3 regions of the Brevibacillus sp. SKDU10 genome follow, and region 3 is predicted to be linked to each of the others. Evidence: riboswitches for the same ligand, from Rfam matches in the RefSeq annotation. Region 3 holds a riboswitch; each other region holds the start of a gene.
What was found. A riboswitch is a leader RNA that binds a small molecule or an ion and turns the genes downstream of it on or off. The one in region 3 is predicted to bind cobalamin.

Region 1 (6,128 bases), on a different contig from region 3:
TGCCTTGTAACAAACGAAGAGCTGCATGCAGACTGGAATACATTGAGAGATCCATTGCCAACAAGTGATGTTATTGTCGAGACGCTTAGTAGCCAGGATAATAAATAGAAATGATCAGGAGGATTTAACCAATGAGAGTAACAGTTACCCTGCAATGCACAGAATCTGGAGATCGTACCTACATTACAACAAAAAATAAAAGAAATAATCCCGAACGCCTAGAGCTAAAGAAATATTCCCCTCGTCTAAAAAAACATACTCTTCATCGTGAAACGAAATAGCTGGTAGATAAGACAAAGACACTCTTTTCGCATATAAGAGAAAAGAGTGTCTTAATCATAGTGGGGGATATCTCTTCAACCACATTTGCTAGTAGCTAGAGATTGGATAGCAATGCAACCAGCTAGCAGAGAATCGTGCCGTCAGTATGAGGAAGCAAATGAAGTTTATTTACTGAAATGATTCGCGATAGATTGAAACACAGCAAAATTTTCATCATGATAATCATCTCGGCCGTAATCGGGGTCAGCGCTGGTTTTGACGATTACTACTTTGGCCTTTGGATTCACATAAATGAATTGTCCATAGACTCCAATAGCGCTGTAGGAACCATCTGCGGGATCAGCCTCCCACCATTGGTATTGGTAGCCTAACACTCCCTTAGGATCGTGATTAGGCTGAGGCTTTTCGATCTGTGTGGATTCTTGCACCCACTTTTTGGAGATGATTTGTTTTCCGTTCCAATTTCCTTCATGAAGATATAAGCTTCCAAACTTAGCATAATCCCTAATGGTTGCGTTTAGACCCATAAAGGATAGCTCTGTGCCAAGGCGATCGGTACTCCAGTAAGCATCAGATTCCATTCCAAGAGGCCCCCAGATTTTCTCCTGTAAATATTGGGACGGGGGATTGCCTGTAACCTTACTGATCAGCATGCCAAGAACCTGTGTATCAATGCTGATATAATGCTGAAAAGTTCCGGATGGGCGCTGAGATTGTAGCCCCAATGCATAATCATTTACCGATTTATCGAATAGAAATGTCTTATACATCATCATGTTTATATCTGAAAAGGTGGCGTCATAGTCTTCATCAAAGCTAACTCCAGAAGCCATTCGCAAAATATCCTTAATCGGTACACCATCGTAGCCGCTGCCCTTCAATTCTGGCACATAGTGGGTGATCGGATCATTTACATTTTTAATGAATCCTTCATCAATAGCGATACCAACGAGAGCAGAGATAAATGACTTAGCCACTGACCAAGAAGTAAACCTTGTTTGTTCATTTACACCATTTTGATAGAATTCCTTCACGATCTTATCATCCTTGAGCACTAGTAATCCATTCGTCTTTGTTCGTTGCAAAAAGTCTTCAATAGCTAATGTTTGATCTTTGTATGTATAAGTTTGGGGCAACTCTTTTTGTAATGTTTCAAATTGGAAAACAGGCTGCGATGTTTCTATAGCGCGACTTGGAAAAATATTGTCCATGCTCTGAAAATTATAGCTAAGCTTATCCTTATTCAGCACGTTAATAATGTTCCAATTCCGAATGACTGCCCACATTAGGAGAAGTAATATAGCAGCAACCACGATACTTAGGCTATACCACCATATTTTCTTTTTCGATAGTTGTTTACTCTTCAAGAAATACCCTCCTTTATTTACCTAATTATGGTATATTTGATTATAAGACAGTGGGGTATTCTTATTCAATATATTAGGTTTTTATCCTGTTTTTAGAATATGAGGACTTATGATGTTACATTCATTCGTTTATGGCTAAACAGAACATGAAGTTGCTATGAGGTTATTTTTTGTTTAGAGAGTGTATATACATGTACAATAAGTTCTACATGACAATATCAAAGCAATAAAGTCACTACAGATATAAAATTAATAATTGTAATTTTTTAGACTATTTGTTATGTTTAAGCTGAAAATCAAATATGTGTAGAAACAGGTGCAGATAACCGTTGTTATTTGCTTAAAAGGGAAGTTCGGTTAGAATCCGACGCTGTCCCGCAACTGTAATTGGGAGCTATTCGAAAAAATGCCACTGTTTTCATTCAAATGAAAATGGGAAGGTTCGAATCGCGATGATCATGAGCCAGGAGACCTGCCTGTTTTAGCACACATCAGTTCCTACGAGGATAGGAGGTGTTACGTGCGAGCGATTAAACATGTGGTATTTTTAAATTTTTACATGTTTATTTGAGTTTTTCGCTTTCGCCCATTAACAACAACTTTCTTTTAGGAAGTTGTTTTTTTGCGTGATGCGATGCTTTGGAGTCTAGGAGGGATTTTTTGTTTGGGACAGTAGGGTATTTCAGGAATTATTTCAACACAGCAATCATGAACAATCTAAGTCTAGAAAGTCCTGATTCGCTAGAAGTCATTTATGGTCTATTAGGGAATGAAATCAAGCGACAAGACGTTGCAGAGGAAGTCAAAACAGATTACTATCGCAACCTTGAAAAAGCCTACAAGCTAACCAAAGAACAGTTATTTGGAATGGAGGAAGAGGAATGAATGAGCTTGAAAAATTTTCTCCTGGGCTAGACGGTGTGGTGGCTGCAGAAACAAGCATTTCTTACCTTGATACCATACAAGAGGAAATCGTGATTCGGGGTTACGATCTGATTGAGCTTTCTAAATCCGTTAGCTATGTCGATATTATTCATCTTTTACTGGAGGGACGGCTTCCCGATCAGGCAGAGAAAAACTCTTTGGAAACAAGCATGCTAGAGCGATATGAATTGCCTAGTGCGGTATTTGAGGTTTTAAAGCTGTTGCCTGAGCAGACACACGCTATGGATGGCCTGCGAACAGGAATTTCCGTTCTGGGAGGGTATGATCATGCGATTGAGGATCGCTCCATGCTTGTGAATAAGGAGCGGGCTTACCGGCTACTAGGTCAAGTTCCTAGCATTGCGGCTAATAGTTATCGGATTCTGACCAAAACGGAGATGATCCATCCAGACAAAAATTTACCGTATAGTGCTAACTTCTTCTATATGGTCACCGGGAGAAAGCCATCGCCGATTGAGGAAAAAATATTTGATCTGTCTCTGCTTTTGTACAGCGAGCATGAGATGCCGAATTCCACGTTTACAGCAAGGGTCATCGCTTCTACGCAATCGGATTTGTACGGGGCTTTGACGGGGGCGGTTGCTTCCTTGAAGGGTAGTCTTCATGGGGGGGCAAATGAGGCTGTTATGCACTTATTGCTAGAGGCAGGGACAATTTCCAAGTTCGAGGAGTTGTTACGCACCAAGCTATCCAACAAAGAAAAGATAATGGGATTTGGTCACCGGGTCTATATGAAAAAAATGGACCCTAGAGCGACAATGATGAAAGGAGCGTTACGGCAGCTATGTCATATAAAAGGGGACGATCTTTTATACCACATGTGTGAAGCCGGTGAGAGGATTATGGAGAGGGAAAAGGGACTATACCCGAATTTGGACTACTATGCAGCGCCTGTGTATTGGATGCTTGGGATTCCTATTCCATTGTATACACCTATCTTTTTCGCTGCGAGAACAGCAGGAATTTGCGCACATGTTCTTGAACAGCACGCACAAAATCGTCTATTCCGGCCACGTGTAAAATATGTAGGCGAGCGGCATGTTCTTTGAGGTAGGATTGGGAATTTATGTGTAAGCCAGCAACGCCTACATGATGTTCTGACCAACATCATGTACCATGATAAATAATTTTAAATAGAAAGGGAAGGATACTTTGTTAAAAAATATGGAGATAAACAAAACGGATGAGCTGATCGAGCAAATTACAGATTATGTTTTACATAAGAGGATTACGAGCTTGGAAGCATTTGAGACTGCCAGATATGTCCTGCTGGATACACTTGGTTGTGGAATTTTAGCATTGAGCTATCCAGATTGCACGAAGCTACTTGGACCTATTGTTTTGGGGACAGTTGTTCCCAATGGATGTAGGGTACCAGGTACATCCTTTGTTCTTGACCCAGTGAGAGGCGCCTTTAATATTGGTTGTATGATTCGTTGGCTAGATTACAATGACACGTGGCTAGCGGCAGAATGGGGACATCCATCAGATAATCTGGGCGGAATTTTAGCTGTTGCTGATTATATAAGCCGTGCACGGATCTCGGAGGGGAAACAGCCATTAACGATGCATCAGGTGCTGGAGGCGATGGTGAAAGCACATGAAATTCAGGGAGTGCTGGCATTAGAAAACAGCTTGAATCGAGTCGGGCTTGATCATGTATTGTTTGTTAAAATTGCAACAACAGCAGTTGTAGCACAGATGCTAGGAGGAACTCGGGAAGAAATAAACAACGCATTATCAAATGCTTGGCTTGATAATAGTAGTTTACGGACATATAGGCATGCTCCGAATACAGGATCACGTAAATCTTGGGCTGCTGGCGATGCAACTAGCCGGGGCGTTCAGCTAGCTATGATGGCCTTAAAAGGAGAAATGGGATATCCAACAGCTCTTACTGCACCAGGCTGGGGATTCCAGGATGTCTTGTTCAATAAACAAGAGATAAAGCTAGCTCGACCCTTGGATTCCTATGTAATGGAGAATGTGCTGTTCAAAGTCTCCTATCCAGCCGAATTTCATGCACAAACAGCCGCGGAATGCGCAATCAAGCTTCATCCGGAGGTAATGGCTCGTTTTGATGAGATTGACAGCATTACAATCACAACGCATGAATCAGCTATTCGGATCATTGATAAGGTAGGTCCATTGAATAATCCAGCAGACCGGGATCATTGCTTGCAATATATTACGGCTATCGGCTTGCTATTTGGTGACATTAAAGCAGACCATTATGAAGACCTAGCAGCATCTGATCCAAGAATCGATATCTTACGCAATAAAATGGTGGTTGTTGAAAATAAACAGTACAGCATTGATTATTTAGAACCGAGTAAGCGATCAATCGCAAATGCTGTTCAAGTGCATTATAAAGACGGGTCTTCTTCTGAGCAAATAGAATGCGAATATCCATTAGGGCATCGCTTCCGCAGGGTAGAAGCCATCCCTAAAATCATTGAAAAATTTGTTGAAAATGTAAGCACACATTATTCACAAAAGCAGGTTAGTAAAATAAAAGAAGCATGCATGGATTCAGAAAGGTTAAACAGCATGGCCGTTACTGAATTTATCGAATTATTTTTAATATAGAGAGGGGCAAACGAAATGGCTTGGATTGTCGATCAGCCGTCATCACAAGCTGAATTAGCAATGAAATTCAGGGAATTGATGAATGCTCCCGATCTTTTGCAAATTCCCGGCGCACACGATGCGCTGGCAGCTCTTATGGCGAGGCGGGCGGGATTTTCAGCGCTCTATTTATCCGGTGCAGCTTACACGGCCAGTTGTGGTTTGCCAGACCTAGGAATCGTCACGTCTACTGAGATAGCTCAACGGGCAAAGGAATTGATACGCGCAACTGATTTACCAGTATTAGTAGATATAGATACAGGATTTGGCGGGATTCTTAATGTTTCCCGGACTGCTAGAGAAATGCTAGAGGCTAATGTTGCCGCAGTGCAACTAGAGGATCAGCAGCTTCCCAAAAAATGTGGACATTTAAATGGCAAGAAGCTGGTGACGACAGAAGAAATGGTCCAGAAGATTATCGCGATTAAAAAGGTAGCACCAACGTTAGTACTTGTCGCACGTACTGATGCTAGGTCAGTAGAAGGTTTGGACGCGGCGATAGAAAGGGCACGTTCCTATGGGGAGGCTGGGGCAGATGCCATATTTCCCGAAGCACTAGAATCAGCGGAGGAATTTCGTATGTTTGCCCAGCGTATATCTGCACCTTTACTAGCAAATATGACTGAATTTGGGAAAACTCCTTATTATACAGCAGAGGAATTCGCTAAGCTGGGGTACCGTATGGTTATTTATCCGGTAACGTCGCTTAGAGTGGCGGCTAAGGCATACGAGCGTGTTTTTCAAGTGATGAAAGAACAAGGTACCCAAAAAGGTGAACTAGCTAATATGCAGACTAGAAGCGAATTATACGAAGTAATTTCTTATGAAGAGTTCGAAGCGTTGGATAAGGAAATAGCGAAAACGATTTTGACCAAAGAACAATAGAACAAGGTGTAAAACGGTAAA
Region 2 (6,128 bases), on a different contig from region 3:
TAAAAAAAGCACATGCGAAGATAAGATGGTCAACCATATTCCAGCATATGCTTTCTGTAAAAGCTACCATATGAGCTCTTATATTAGAACTTCTCTGGATAAAATCCTTTTGCAAGTATTTCTACCGCTCGCACATTTCGAACACCTTCAAATACATCGGAGAGTGGCAAGCTAACAAATCTCTTATTCTTAATAGCAGGGATATCGGAAAGTGCTTTGTTTTCTAGTAAATACTTGATCTTCTCTTCTGCACTTGGTTTATCATAATCATTGATTACAATTACATCGGGGGCTCGTTTTATGGCTTCTTCCCAGCTCACTTCACTCCATGATTTTTCTAAATCACCAAATACGTTTTGTCCGCCAGCCATTTCGATTAAACGAGTTTCTAAGGAATTTCCTGTTGTATACAAACCTGAATTAACACTATCAAAGACCAAAACTTTGACTGGCTTTTCTATGTTTCCTATCTTTTGTTGAATAGCCTGAATATCCGTTTTCATTTTAGCAACAATATCCTTAGCACGATCCTCTACATGCAGAATTTTACCTAATTGCATCAAATCCTCATAAACCTCGTCGACTGTCGGATGCTTAGATATCGTTCCTGTAATGGTATAAGCCGGGATACCAATTTTTTGCAGCTCTTCTACACTGCCAATTCCTTTTGCTGTAAATGCAGAGCTTCTGCCAATAACGAAGTCAGGATCTACACTTAGAAAGACTTCTAAGGAAGGATATTGCTTAGACAAAAGCTTGATTTGATCATATTTTTCCTTATATTCGGGCAAGACTTCGTCGTCAGGATAAGCTGTACCGACCATTACGTCTTCAACACCTAATGCTAGTAGCATTTCGGTCACATGCTGATTCATACTCACTACTCGCTTCGGTGCTTGTTCGAAGGTTAACGTATGCTCTCCATTTTTAATTTGAATCTTCTCAGCTACTGGTTGTGAATTAGTAGAAGCTGCCTGAGGAATCGTCCCATTTCCACAGCCACTTACTAGTAATGAAAGACCGGCAAAGATTGTAATCATCATCTTTTGACCTTTATGCAAAAGGCCTTGCTTCTTCGTAGTGGAGCTTTGCATAGTACGTTTGTTCATCTTGTTTTCCTACCTTTTCCTTTATTCAACAAATAACCTGATCTGGGATCATATAATGAATGTTCACTCTTCCTGTAACTGGATGAACGGTTACTTCTGTTTGAATCTTGTACACTCGTTCTAAAATTTCAGGCCGAAGAACTTCCTGAGGAGTTCCAGAGCAAACGATAACTCCTTTTTCTAGCATATAAAGACGATCGCAGAACATAGCGGCCAAATTTAAATCATGTAAGGCGGCCAATACGCTTTTTTGCTGTTGTTTCAGCAATTTGAGCATCCCTAATTGATGATGGATGTCCAAATGATTAGTCGGTTCATCCAGCAGTAACAGATCGGTCTCTTGTACAATTGCTCTTGCTAATAAGACGCGCTGCTTTTCTCCCCCGGATAAACTCAGATAACTCCGATCACCCATGTTCTGCAGGCCAACTTGAGCTAGAGCTTGCTCTACTAACGCTAGATCATGCTTATTCTCCTGCTCCCACATACTCTTGTGCGGAGAACGTCCCATCAGTACAAGCTCGTATACATTAAAATCAAATTGAATCTGCGTTTCTTGAACCACTGCACTCAGTTCTTTTGCTAATTGCTTCTGCTGGTATTGACCAAGCTCTCTTTCCAGTAAATAGATACTGCCTGTAGTGGGTAAAAGAGTCCGATATACCTGCTTAAGAAGAGTAGATTTACCACTACCATTCGGGCCAAGCAAGCCCACGAATTCTCCTTTTTGTACGTGTAAATCTATATCCTGCAAGATACATGTCCCTTGAATCTCATATCCAACTTGTTTTAACTCAACATGCTTGTCTACGTCCAATTTTGTAGGCACATTAGCTTCCTCCAAACGTATACGCCCTACGACGCAGCAGCCAGATAAAAAATGGACCGCCGCAAAGCGCTGTGACTATTCCTATCGGCAATTCTTCGGGGGCAATGATTAGTCTAGCCAATACATCCGCCCAGATCATAAAAATCGCTCCACCACAGGCACAAAGAGGGATTAGCCTCCTATGATCAGAACCCACCCACAAGCGAAAGATATGGGGTAACATTAAACCAACAAAGCCAATGCTACCGCTTACAGCAACCAGTAAGCCTGTAACGAGAGAAATCGTAATCAGTAGAATCTTACGCATATTTTCTGGATGTAAGCCAAGTAGCGTAGAGGTTTCTTCCCCTAGTATCAACAAATTTAGATTGCGTGCATTTACCCATAAGAATATAAAGAAAGCAAGTACTGCAATCGTTGGCAATACAAGTGACTCCCACTTGGCACGAGTGAAGCTTCCCATCATCCAGTACAGCACACTTGAAAGGCTTTCCGCTCTTGGTGCCAGCATAATAAAAAAACTAGTAAGCGCTGACAACATAATAGACACAGCTATTCCAGCTAACAACAAACGTATTAGCTGCACCCTTCCGCCTACCAAAGACAAAAGAAACACCAATATAACGGAAGCCAAAGCACCTAAAAAGGCCGCTAAAGAAAGCGCATACGAACCAAATACTCCCAAACTACCAAATAACAGCACTGCTGTTGCTCCCACCGATGCCCCTGATGATACGCCTAAGATATATGGATCAGCTAAAGGATTACGAATCAATGCCTGAATGGCTATCCCAACAATAGACAACCCGGCACCTACAACCGCAGATAATAAAACACGTGGCAGTCGAATATCCCAAACAATATGCATCTGCGCGTTAGACACGTCTGTCCCTACCCATTGTTGTACAAAAGGAACATGTGAGCCTATGACCTTCCAAACGGTAACTGGGTCAATTTGTACTGGTCCCAGCATGATTGCAACCGTCAGCGATAAAAATAATACCACGCCGCTTCCCATCAATTTCGCTATCCAATTTTTTGTATATTGCGTACCGATGCTGTTTACTGACCTTGGGGCTGTCGTGGCGGTTTGTTGCATGCTTCTCCCCCCTATTTAAAACAAAGTAACAAAATGAAACTACTAACTCAGTGATCACCCAAGCTTCAAGTGCAGGTGGCACCGCAATTGGACCTCTACGCCCCGCTAACATGTTATTACTTAAAGATTCGCACAAAAAAGCATCCGTTCCAAAAGGAGACAGATGCTTGGGTTTTTGGACAAACCAATTCCTATAGGTGTATGTACACTATCATCATACGACCTACCCAAACACCTGCCCATCCTCGTGGGAGTGTTACATCTTACGGCAGGTCTCCTGGCTCATGAATCCTCGCAAGCATCCTCCCTTCCCATTCTCTGCAAAAGCGAACAGTGGTGTATCGGATGTTGCTCCTCATTTACAGTGGCGGGACCGCATCGGATTTTCACCGAACTTCCCTTTTAAGTCTGATCCTGAAATCAAACACCGTAACATGGCTATAAATCTGTTGTAATTGTTTGTGAGTGTAACACGATTTGGTGGAACATGGCAAGGCAATGGTTAATTTGTGATAGGTTTGTAAGAACTTTGTAAAATATTTACGTAATGTTTGAAGTTTGGTAGTAATCAGTCAGTGGATTGTTTACATAATGTTAATTATGTTATTTAATTTATATCAAAATTTCTTTTCTTTCTCATTTTATTCACGCTTCGTTTCTATCTTTCCATGAATGTAATAGGAAAGGCAAAAAAGCCATCCAATTAAGGATAGCTTACCTTTCATGTAAGTTGCAATCAATTTTATACCCCTGCCATTATCAGGTTCCTGTCATATAGCCTAAGCATTAGCCCCTTGATGATTTTAGTAACTTGGCTGGACAAGGTTCCTATTATAAGGGCTTCTGTATCGACCCTTGTTAGCTCTGTAAGAAAGGTTTTACCCCTTCTATCATTTTTTTTAAGCTTTGAGCCCCCTTCTCATATTCCTTTTTGGCCACGTTATTTTTTGTTTCAAGTGAAAAAGTCTCCAAATCTGCTTGGCATTTTTTCAACGTAGACAATGTCAATGGTTTTTCCTGAGGGACTGGTACAGTAATTTGGTCATCATATAAATCTACATTCAATTGCCCATAACTGTCTACTTGTCCTATATAAACGTTTTCCAATGGTATTCCCATCTTATTGAGAGTTGTGTGGAGCCATCTTTTCGACAATCCTGTGGTTGCCAAAGGCTCTAACATGACATTCCCATCCAAAATGACCGTTTGAGGCTCTCGGCTTGGAGCTCCTTGGATATTCAGATCTTTGGCAGTAAGCGGTTGATTTTCTTTTTTGAGCAGGACACTAATCTGACCGTTCTGCTCTAATAGCGCATACTCAACATCTGCAATTGAGAATACATTTTTTAAGCGCAATTGTTCTAACAATTCCTCACCAGTATAATTCTCTTTCTTGAGATTATCCTCCATAATTTTCCCATCTTTGATCAGTACACGAGCATTTCCTTCAACTATATCGCTCACTGTCTTACTTTTGACCGATAGATAACTGAGAAGAAATGAAATAAGGGCCCAAATGATCATGCTAACGAATCCGTTCAAAAACCTATCATCAACGTCAGCAGAAATGAATCCCGCAATAGAGCCAATCGTAACACCTACAATATATTCAAAAAAAGTGGCTTGGGCAATTTGGCGTTTTCCCATTAAACGGGTCAAGAACAATAAAGTAAAAAGCGTAACGATTGACCTAATAACAATCTCCCAGAATTCAGGCATAAATATCCTCCCTAGTAACATCTAATCCTTCTATGTATTTAGATTGTGTTACTTTGTTGGTTTTTATCTATAAAAGTCAGGTATAAAAACTGGCTTTGTATTCCAAATTAACTTTGACTACATCAATAAAGGAGTTAACAATGGCTACAAAAAACAGTAAATTAACCGCAACTCAAATCGAATATCAAGCCTTTGCAAAAGCGTTAGAGCCTCCACGACCTGTGCTTAAAAATACCATTCGGGCTTTTTGGGTTGGTGGTTTGATTTGTTTACTTGGACAATTTATTCAAACCTTTTTCATTCACTTTTTTCACTTTGATGAAAAAAGCGCTGGAAACCCAACCTCTGCTGTCCTAATCGCCATTTCTGTTCTCCTAACTGGTTTTGGCGTATACGACAAGCTTGCACAATTCGGAGGTGCTGGAACTGCTGTTCCTGTTACCGGTTTTGCCAATTCGATTGCTTCAGCAGCTATTGAACACAAAAGTGAAGGATATGTACTTGGTGTGGGCGGCAACATGTTTAAATTAGCAGGCTCTGTTATCGTTTTTGGTGTAGTTGCCGCATTTTTCATCGCGTTAGTAAAATGGTTTGTTACTTATGCGGTAGGATAGGAGGATCTGAAGATGTTAAAGGGACATCAATCATGGATTTTTCCAAGCAAGCCAACGATTTTATCCACCGCAACTGTTGGTGGGCCTTTCGAAGCACAAGGAAAAATTGCGAATGATTTTGATATTCTTCATAGTGATACCTGGCTGGAGCAAGACAGCTTTGAAAAGGCAGAAAAAATGATGCTGGAAGAAGCTTGTGATCTCGCTGTCAAACGAGCTAGCTTGCAAAAAGGAGATATCAATTATCTCATTACAGGAGACTTAATGAACCAAATCACCTCCTCAAGCTTTTCAGCACGTACGATTGGGGTACCTTATCTAGGGATATTTGGTGCTTGTTCAACCTCTATGGAGGGGTTGGCTTTAGCAGCCCAATTGATAGATAGCAGGTCAGCTAATTATGTTCTTACGAGTACTTGCAGCCACAATTCGACTGCTGAGAAACAGTATCGTTATCCCACAGAGTATGGTGCACAAAAGCCTCCCTCTGCACAGTGGACGGTAACTGGTGCGGCAGCAGCCGTGGTTGCACCTCAAGGAACAGGTCCGAGAGTTTCCTCTGCTACGATTGGTAAAGTTGTCGATATGGGACTGACTGACCCCCAAAATATGGGGGCAGCTATGGCTCCCGCGGCAGTAGATACCATACAAGCTCATTTTCGAGATATGCAAATTGGGCCTGATTATTATGATTTGATCGCTACGGGCGATCTTGGAAAACTTGGTCACTCAATCGCAGGAAAACTATTGAAAAAGCA
Region 3 (6,128 bases):
AAAGTGGGACAGCTCAGTGGTGGAGAGCGGATGAGATTAAGGCTGGCTCAGTTAATGCATCAAGACATCAATCTATTTATACTAGATGAGCCTACAAACCACTTGGATATTGAAGCGAGAGAAACATTAGAGGAAGCCCTGCTCCATTATCAAGGTTCACTTGTCGTTGTATCTCATGATCGGTATTTCTTGCAAAAAATGGTAGGCGGCGTCTGCTGGATTGATAATCAGCGTCTAATCCATTATGAAGGAACCTATGAGGAAGCGAGAGAAAAGCGCAGAAAGCACCGATTCGTTACCAATCATACAATAGGAGTGCACAAGCAAAAAGACAAGATCGCAAAAGGAATACAAGACAAAACGCAGAGTCATACTGATCGGCAACAAAAGGGACGATGTGACCAGGCTGAAACGGTAGATCTTGTACTTCAAACAAAGCAAACAGAGAATGAAGATCTGGCACTGGCTAATTCTCTCCCTAAAGCGAAAGTTCCTAAAGTGAATGCATTTAAGCTTCAGCAATTGGAAGCAAAGATCGCTCGAAAAGAGGAGCAATGTAAGGCGTGGCAGCGAGAAATGGAGCAAGCTAAGGATGACTATGTACAGCTAGTCCACTACCAGAATCAACTAGAAGCACAAGAACAAGAGATCAAACAGCTCTATGAAATGTGGTACGCCATGCAAGGGAAAGAATAGATTGGCCCCAGAATAGTAAGTAAATAGGAGCAGGCAGCTATCTTTCAAAGAGAAGGATGCTGCCTGTTTTTTTGTATGTCTTAGCATAACGGGAGGATCGTGTAACGAATAAGATTGGGTGCAGCTTTGACGTTGTAGGTATTTTCATGTAACGAAGAGGGGGCGTTTCATTACAATTTACTGGTTGTTCGATTGACTGCTTGACTCAACGCATCATCGAGTACATGGGCGTATTGCATCGTCGTATCTATTTTTGAATGTCCTAATTGAGCTTGAAGCTGATGAGGATCAGGGTTTAAGCGCAAAAATTGGGTAGCAAAGCTATGACGTAATTTATGTACAGAAATGTCCGGCATTCCGAATGCACTTCCATATTTTTTAACTAATTTTTGAACGGAACGTAGATCGATGCGGTGTCCGATTGGGTTCGTAGGTGATACCGTGAGAAATAACGCGTCCTCATGAGCAGGCGGCTGATACTTTTGGCGTGTATTCAAATAACGAAGCAAATATTCCTTTCCCCAGTCACTGAAGAATGGAGCATCCTCTTTTTTGCCTTTTCGAATCATTAAGACCTGATTTTTTTCCAAGACCACATTTTGTAGGTTCAAATTAACAATTTCAGAGACACGAAATCCGCCAGAAAGGATTAGAGCGATAATGGCTACATCGCGATCCCGATTTCGATAGTGAAAATGTAGCTTTTTCTTGGTATCACAAAACTCTAGGTAGCCATGATATACAAAATCGACAAACTTTTGGATTTGGTCATCTATTAAAATCTTAGAGCGGATAGCGTTTGCACGAGCAAGCGGTGTAACCTCTTCTACATGTAACTCAATTTTTGCCATCACGTTTCGCTTCAAGTAAGATTCGCCATGTTCATCCTCTGAGAGTGCAGATAAATAGTAAAACAGGGATTTTAAACTAGAAAGCTTGCGAGATATTGTCAAATCACTGTATTCTTTTTTTGCACTTTTAGTGGGTTTTGTTAATAGCAACGAACGCTCAAATAAGTGAGAGTCCTGTAAGTAGAGAAGATAGGCTTCGACGGTTTCTTTGCGTAGTCCCTCTAATTCATCGAGTCTAATTTCGCTCATTTCCTGGGCGGTGGAAAGGCCCTCTGCCATTAGCCACCGAAAAAAGAATTCAAAATCACGCAAATAGCCGAGTAAAGTGGAGACCGAAGCGCGCTTTGATCTTTTGTGATCCACATATTTTTCAACAAACCAAGGAAAAGAAGGGATTTTCTCAAGGAGTTGCAAGGAATCCCGTTGTTTTGTAACAGACATGAGAATGACCACCATCCTTTGCTCAACTTCGTCTATTAAAATAAATACATATAAACATGTTATCAAAATGACTTTATACTGGTACAATGATATATCTGTAAGGGATGTAGATTGCTTACTTCAATTATAGAACATTTGTTCTTATGAAACAAGCTAATTATGGATAATTGTGTTAGCCTCTACGCCTGTTTGTTGAAGTCTAGTTATGAGTTTCCCAGTAATAGTTACGTTACTAGGTAAGCTGTAACAGTCTGAGTGGATGCTCTGTTATATAAGAATAGGAGTGTAGTTATGAGCTGGAAAAACATATAAAAGAGGCATTTTTGCATGAAATCTAGCTTGTTTTTCTGTCTATTTATGAGCCGAGTTTTATTTTTAACTCGTAGGCATTTTGTATCTTGCTCTTTTGATAGAAACATTGTATGCTAGGTGACAAGACTACATTTAGTGTCTCATATGAATGTTATATACTACATACTGATAAAAAGTTACTTTACCGCCGAGAATTAGGTGTCATTTTGCGACTTAATAGGGAATCTGGTGAAATTCCAGAGCTGTCCCCGCAACTGTAAGTGTGGATGAAATGAGCAAAACCACTGTATAAGCATGTCTCAGGCGACTTATATGGGAAGGGCTCAAAGTAAAGTGAAACACAAGTCAGTAGACCTGCCCATTCTCTTAGTTTCGCATCTTCGGGGAGTGGGAAGTTGAAACGGTACGGGGATTAAATAGTAGCGGCTATTTGCTTTGCTATTTTTTCTTTGTTGTGCCGTTTTAAAGCTCACCCATGAAGGGATGAGCTTTTTATGTTGGCAAAAAGTTACATTTATCAGCAGTCAGCTTGCTACCATCTTATGTCCTTTATACCTGAAAGGGGGGTGTATCGATGCTGATCGTATATGATTCCAAAACAGGAAATGTGAAACGCTTCGTCCAAAAACTAGATTTTCGCTGTATACAAATTTCCGATGATATCGTCATAAACGAACCTTTCATTCTGATTACATATACAACGGGATTTGGACAAGTTCCTGAAACGACACGACAATTTCTAACGCAACACTCTCAATGGATGAAGGGAGTTGCAGCTAGCGGGAACATGAATTGGGGGACTCGCTACGGACTTGCAGCTGACCAGATAGCCGAACAATACAATGTACCATTGGTCATGAAATTTGAATTGAGCGGTACCAAACGAGATGTAGAAACTTTTAAGCAGGAGGTATTTCACTTTGTCCACGCAACTACCACAATGGATCACGTTGAACAACGAAATTATGGTGAAGAAAGACGGGAAATTTCAGTTTCATAAAGATTTAGAGGCAGCGAAGAGTTATTTCGTTGATTACGTAAATCAGAATACGGTCTTTTTCCATAACTTACGTGAGAAGATTAACTACTTAATTGAAAATGACTACTATGAAGCTGAAGTGTTTGAAGGCTATGAATTTGCCGATGTCGAACGGGTCTATCGCTATGTATATGATAAAAAATTCCGCTTCCCATCCTTCATGAGTGCATTCAAGTTTTATAATAATTATGCGATGAAAACGAACGATGGAAGCAAATTCCTTGAACGTTACGAGGATCGAATTGCTGTAGTTGCCTTGTTCCTAGCAAAAGGGGATAGCGAAAAAGCACTGCAATTTGCAGACCTGTTAATCTCACAAGAATATCAGCCTGCTACTCCTACCTTCTTGAATGCAGGTAAAAAACGTCGCGGGGAGCTAGTTAGCTGTTTCTTGCTTGAGGTAGATGATTCAATGAATTCGATTGGGTTCTCTATTAATTCAGCCTTGCAATTAAGCAAAATTGGCGGCGGTGTAAGCTTGAACCTGAGCAAAATCCGTGCCGCTGGCGAGCAAATCAAAGGACTAGATGGTAAAGCTAGCGGGGTTCTTCCTGTAATGAAGCTGTTTGAGGATGCATTCTCATATGCAAATCAGCTTGGTCAACGCGATGGTAGTGGAGTTGTTTATCTCAATATTTTCCATGCTGACATTCAAGAATTCTTAGATACCAAAAAAATCAACAGCGATGAGAAAATCAGAATAAAAACCTTATCACTTGGCGTTGTTACACCTAATAAATTCTTTGAGCTAGTAGAAAAAGATAAAGACATGTACTTATTCTATCCTCATACTGTGTTCAAAGAGTACGGGCAGCACTTAGACGATATGGACATCACCAGCATGTATGACGAGCTGGTCAATAACCCGCGTGTACGTAAGAAAAAAATCGGCGCACGTGATCTGATCATGAAATTAGCTCAAATCCAGATGGAATCTGGTTACCCATATATTATGTATGTTGATAATGTTAATGAATATCACGCATTAAAAGAGATTGGCCGAGTTAAATTTTCTAATCTATGCAGTGAAATCGCTCAGCTTAGTGAAGTTTCCACCATTAATGATTATGGGGTGGAGGATGTTATTAACCGCGATATCTCTTGCAACCTTGGCTCTCTTAACATTGTAAATGTAATGGCGAATAAGAGAATGAGAGACACGATTCATCTAGCAATGGATGCTCTGACAGAGGTGAGTGACCGTACAAATATTTCGATCGTTCCATCTGTGGCAAAGGCAAACCGAGAGCTTCATTCTGTTGGCTTGGGAGCTATGAATCTACACGGATTCTTGGCTAAAAATAAGATTCCTTATGAGTCAAAAGAAGCGATTGACTTCGCGCGTACATTCTTTATGATCTTGAATTTTTATTCATTAGAACGTTCTATGCTAATTGCAAAAGAGAGAGGAATTACTTTCCAAGATTTCGAGCACAGTGAATATGCATCCGGTAGCTATTTCGAACGTTATAAGCAGCACGATTATTCACCAAAAACAGAAAGGGTTCAGCAATTGTTCGAAGGCCACCATATTCCTACGAAGGAAGATTGGGTTCGCTTGCAGGATGAGGTACAAACCCACGGACTTTACCATGCTTATCGTTTGGCGATTGCTCCAACGGGCTCGATCTCTTATCTACAGTCCTCTACGGCATCTATTGCACCTATTACACAGCGTATCGAGGAACGCGAATATGGAGATTCCAAAACGATTTATCCGATGCCGTTCTTAGATGATGACAATTTCTTCTACTACAAAGAAGCATATGACATGAACATGTTTAATGTGATTGATCTAGTAGCAGAAGTTCAGGTGCATATCGACCAGGCGATTTCTACTATTCTGTATGTAAAAGATGACGCAACCACACGGGATTTGGCTATGTATTACATCTATGCTCAGAAAAAGGGCTTAAAGACGCTGTATTATACCCGTACAAAGAAAAAAACCATTGAGGAATGCGTTAGTTGCAGCGTATAAGAGAGGAGCATCGCAATGTCTAAATTTGAAGCAGTCAACTGGAATGAACCGGAAACCCAGTATACCGAGATGCTATGGACGCAAAATACATCTCAGTTCTGGCTAGATACAGAAATTCCAATTTCGAAGGATTTAAAGTCATGGACGAATCTAACGGACAATGAACGGGATACGTACATGAAGGTATTAGGTGGGCTAACATTGCTTGATACAGAACAAGGAAATGTTGGCATGCCCATGATTGCCCAGCATGTTAAAGAGAAGCAAAAGAAAGCAATTCTAATTTTCCAGGCAGCGATGGAAGAGATTCACGCGAAGAGCTACAGCACTATTTTTACAACAGTAGCAAGTTCTGAGCGGATTCATGAAATTTTCCAGTGGGTAAAAGAAGATAAACATCTGCAGTATAAAACAGCAGTTATTGATGATATCTACAGAGGTATCAAAGATGGCGACGATATGAGCCTGTATAAAGCGATGGTAGCTTCCGTATTTTTGGAGAGCTTCCTGTTTTATTCTGGATTCTTCTATCCACTGTTTTTAGCAGGTCAAGGGAAAATGGTAGCCAGCGGAGAAATTATCAAGCTAATTATCCGTGATGAAAGTGTGCATGGTGTCTTTGTCGGCTTGCTAGCCCAAGAGGTTTTTGCTAGATTAACAGAGGCTGAGCAGGAACAAGCAACAGTGTTTGTTGATGAACTTCTTCAAGCTCTATACAAAAATGAATTAGAATATACGGAAACACTTTATGATTCCATTGGTTTAACACATGAAGTGAAAAAGTATATTCGTTATAATGCGAATAAAG

Region 1: linked by a shared signal. The riboswitch ahead of AYJ08_RS13170 (hypothetical protein) and the one ahead of nrdI (class Ib ribonucleoside-diphosphate reductase assembly flavoprotein NrdI) in region 3 are both predicted to bind cobalamin.
Region 2: linked by a shared signal. The riboswitch ahead of AYJ08_RS11660 (FecCD family ABC transporter permease) and the one ahead of nrdI (class Ib ribonucleoside-diphosphate reductase assembly flavoprotein NrdI) in region 3 are both predicted to bind cobalamin.

Annotation. Positions count from the first base shown of each region.
Region 1 covers NZ_LSSO01000162.1:5,521-11,648, forward strand. Annotated here, with positions in the region: gene AYJ08_RS13155 (GTP-binding protein) at 1-108, shown strand, start outside; gene rpmG (50S ribosomal protein L33) at 132-281, shown strand; gene AYJ08_RS13165 (serine hydrolase domain-containing protein) at 447-1,649, opposite strand; cobalamin riboswitch at 1,947-2,143, shown strand; gene AYJ08_RS13170 (hypothetical protein) at 2,310-2,534, shown strand; gene mmgD (citrate synthase) at 2,531-3,643, shown strand; gene prpD (2-methylcitrate dehydratase) at 3,759-5,183, shown strand; gene prpB (methylisocitrate lyase) at 5,199-6,107, shown strand.
Region 2 covers NZ_LSSO01000151.1:3,078-9,205, forward strand. Annotated here, with positions in the region: gene AYJ08_RS11650 (ABC transporter substrate-binding protein) at 84-1,109, opposite strand; gene AYJ08_RS11655 (ABC transporter ATP-binding protein) at 1,135-1,938, opposite strand; gene AYJ08_RS11660 (FecCD family ABC transporter permease) at 1,940-3,037, opposite strand; cobalamin riboswitch at 3,288-3,484, opposite strand; gene AYJ08_RS11665 (DUF421 domain-containing protein) at 3,896-4,756, opposite strand; gene spoVAC (stage V sporulation protein AC) at 4,897-5,370, shown strand; gene spoVAD (stage V sporulation protein AD) at 5,383-6,128, shown strand, end outside.
Region 3 covers NZ_LSSO01000041.1:3,969-10,096, reverse strand. Annotated here, with positions in the region: partial or broken gene AYJ08_RS03745 (ABC-F family ATP-binding cassette domain-containing protein) at 1-696, shown strand, start outside; gene xerS (tyrosine recombinase XerS) at 867-1,988, opposite strand; cobalamin riboswitch at 2,480-2,676, shown strand; gene nrdI (class Ib ribonucleoside-diphosphate reductase assembly flavoprotein NrdI) at 2,875-3,300, shown strand; gene nrdE (class 1b ribonucleoside-diphosphate reductase subunit alpha) at 3,266-5,320, shown strand; gene nrdF (class 1b ribonucleoside-diphosphate reductase subunit beta) at 5,336-6,128, shown strand, end outside.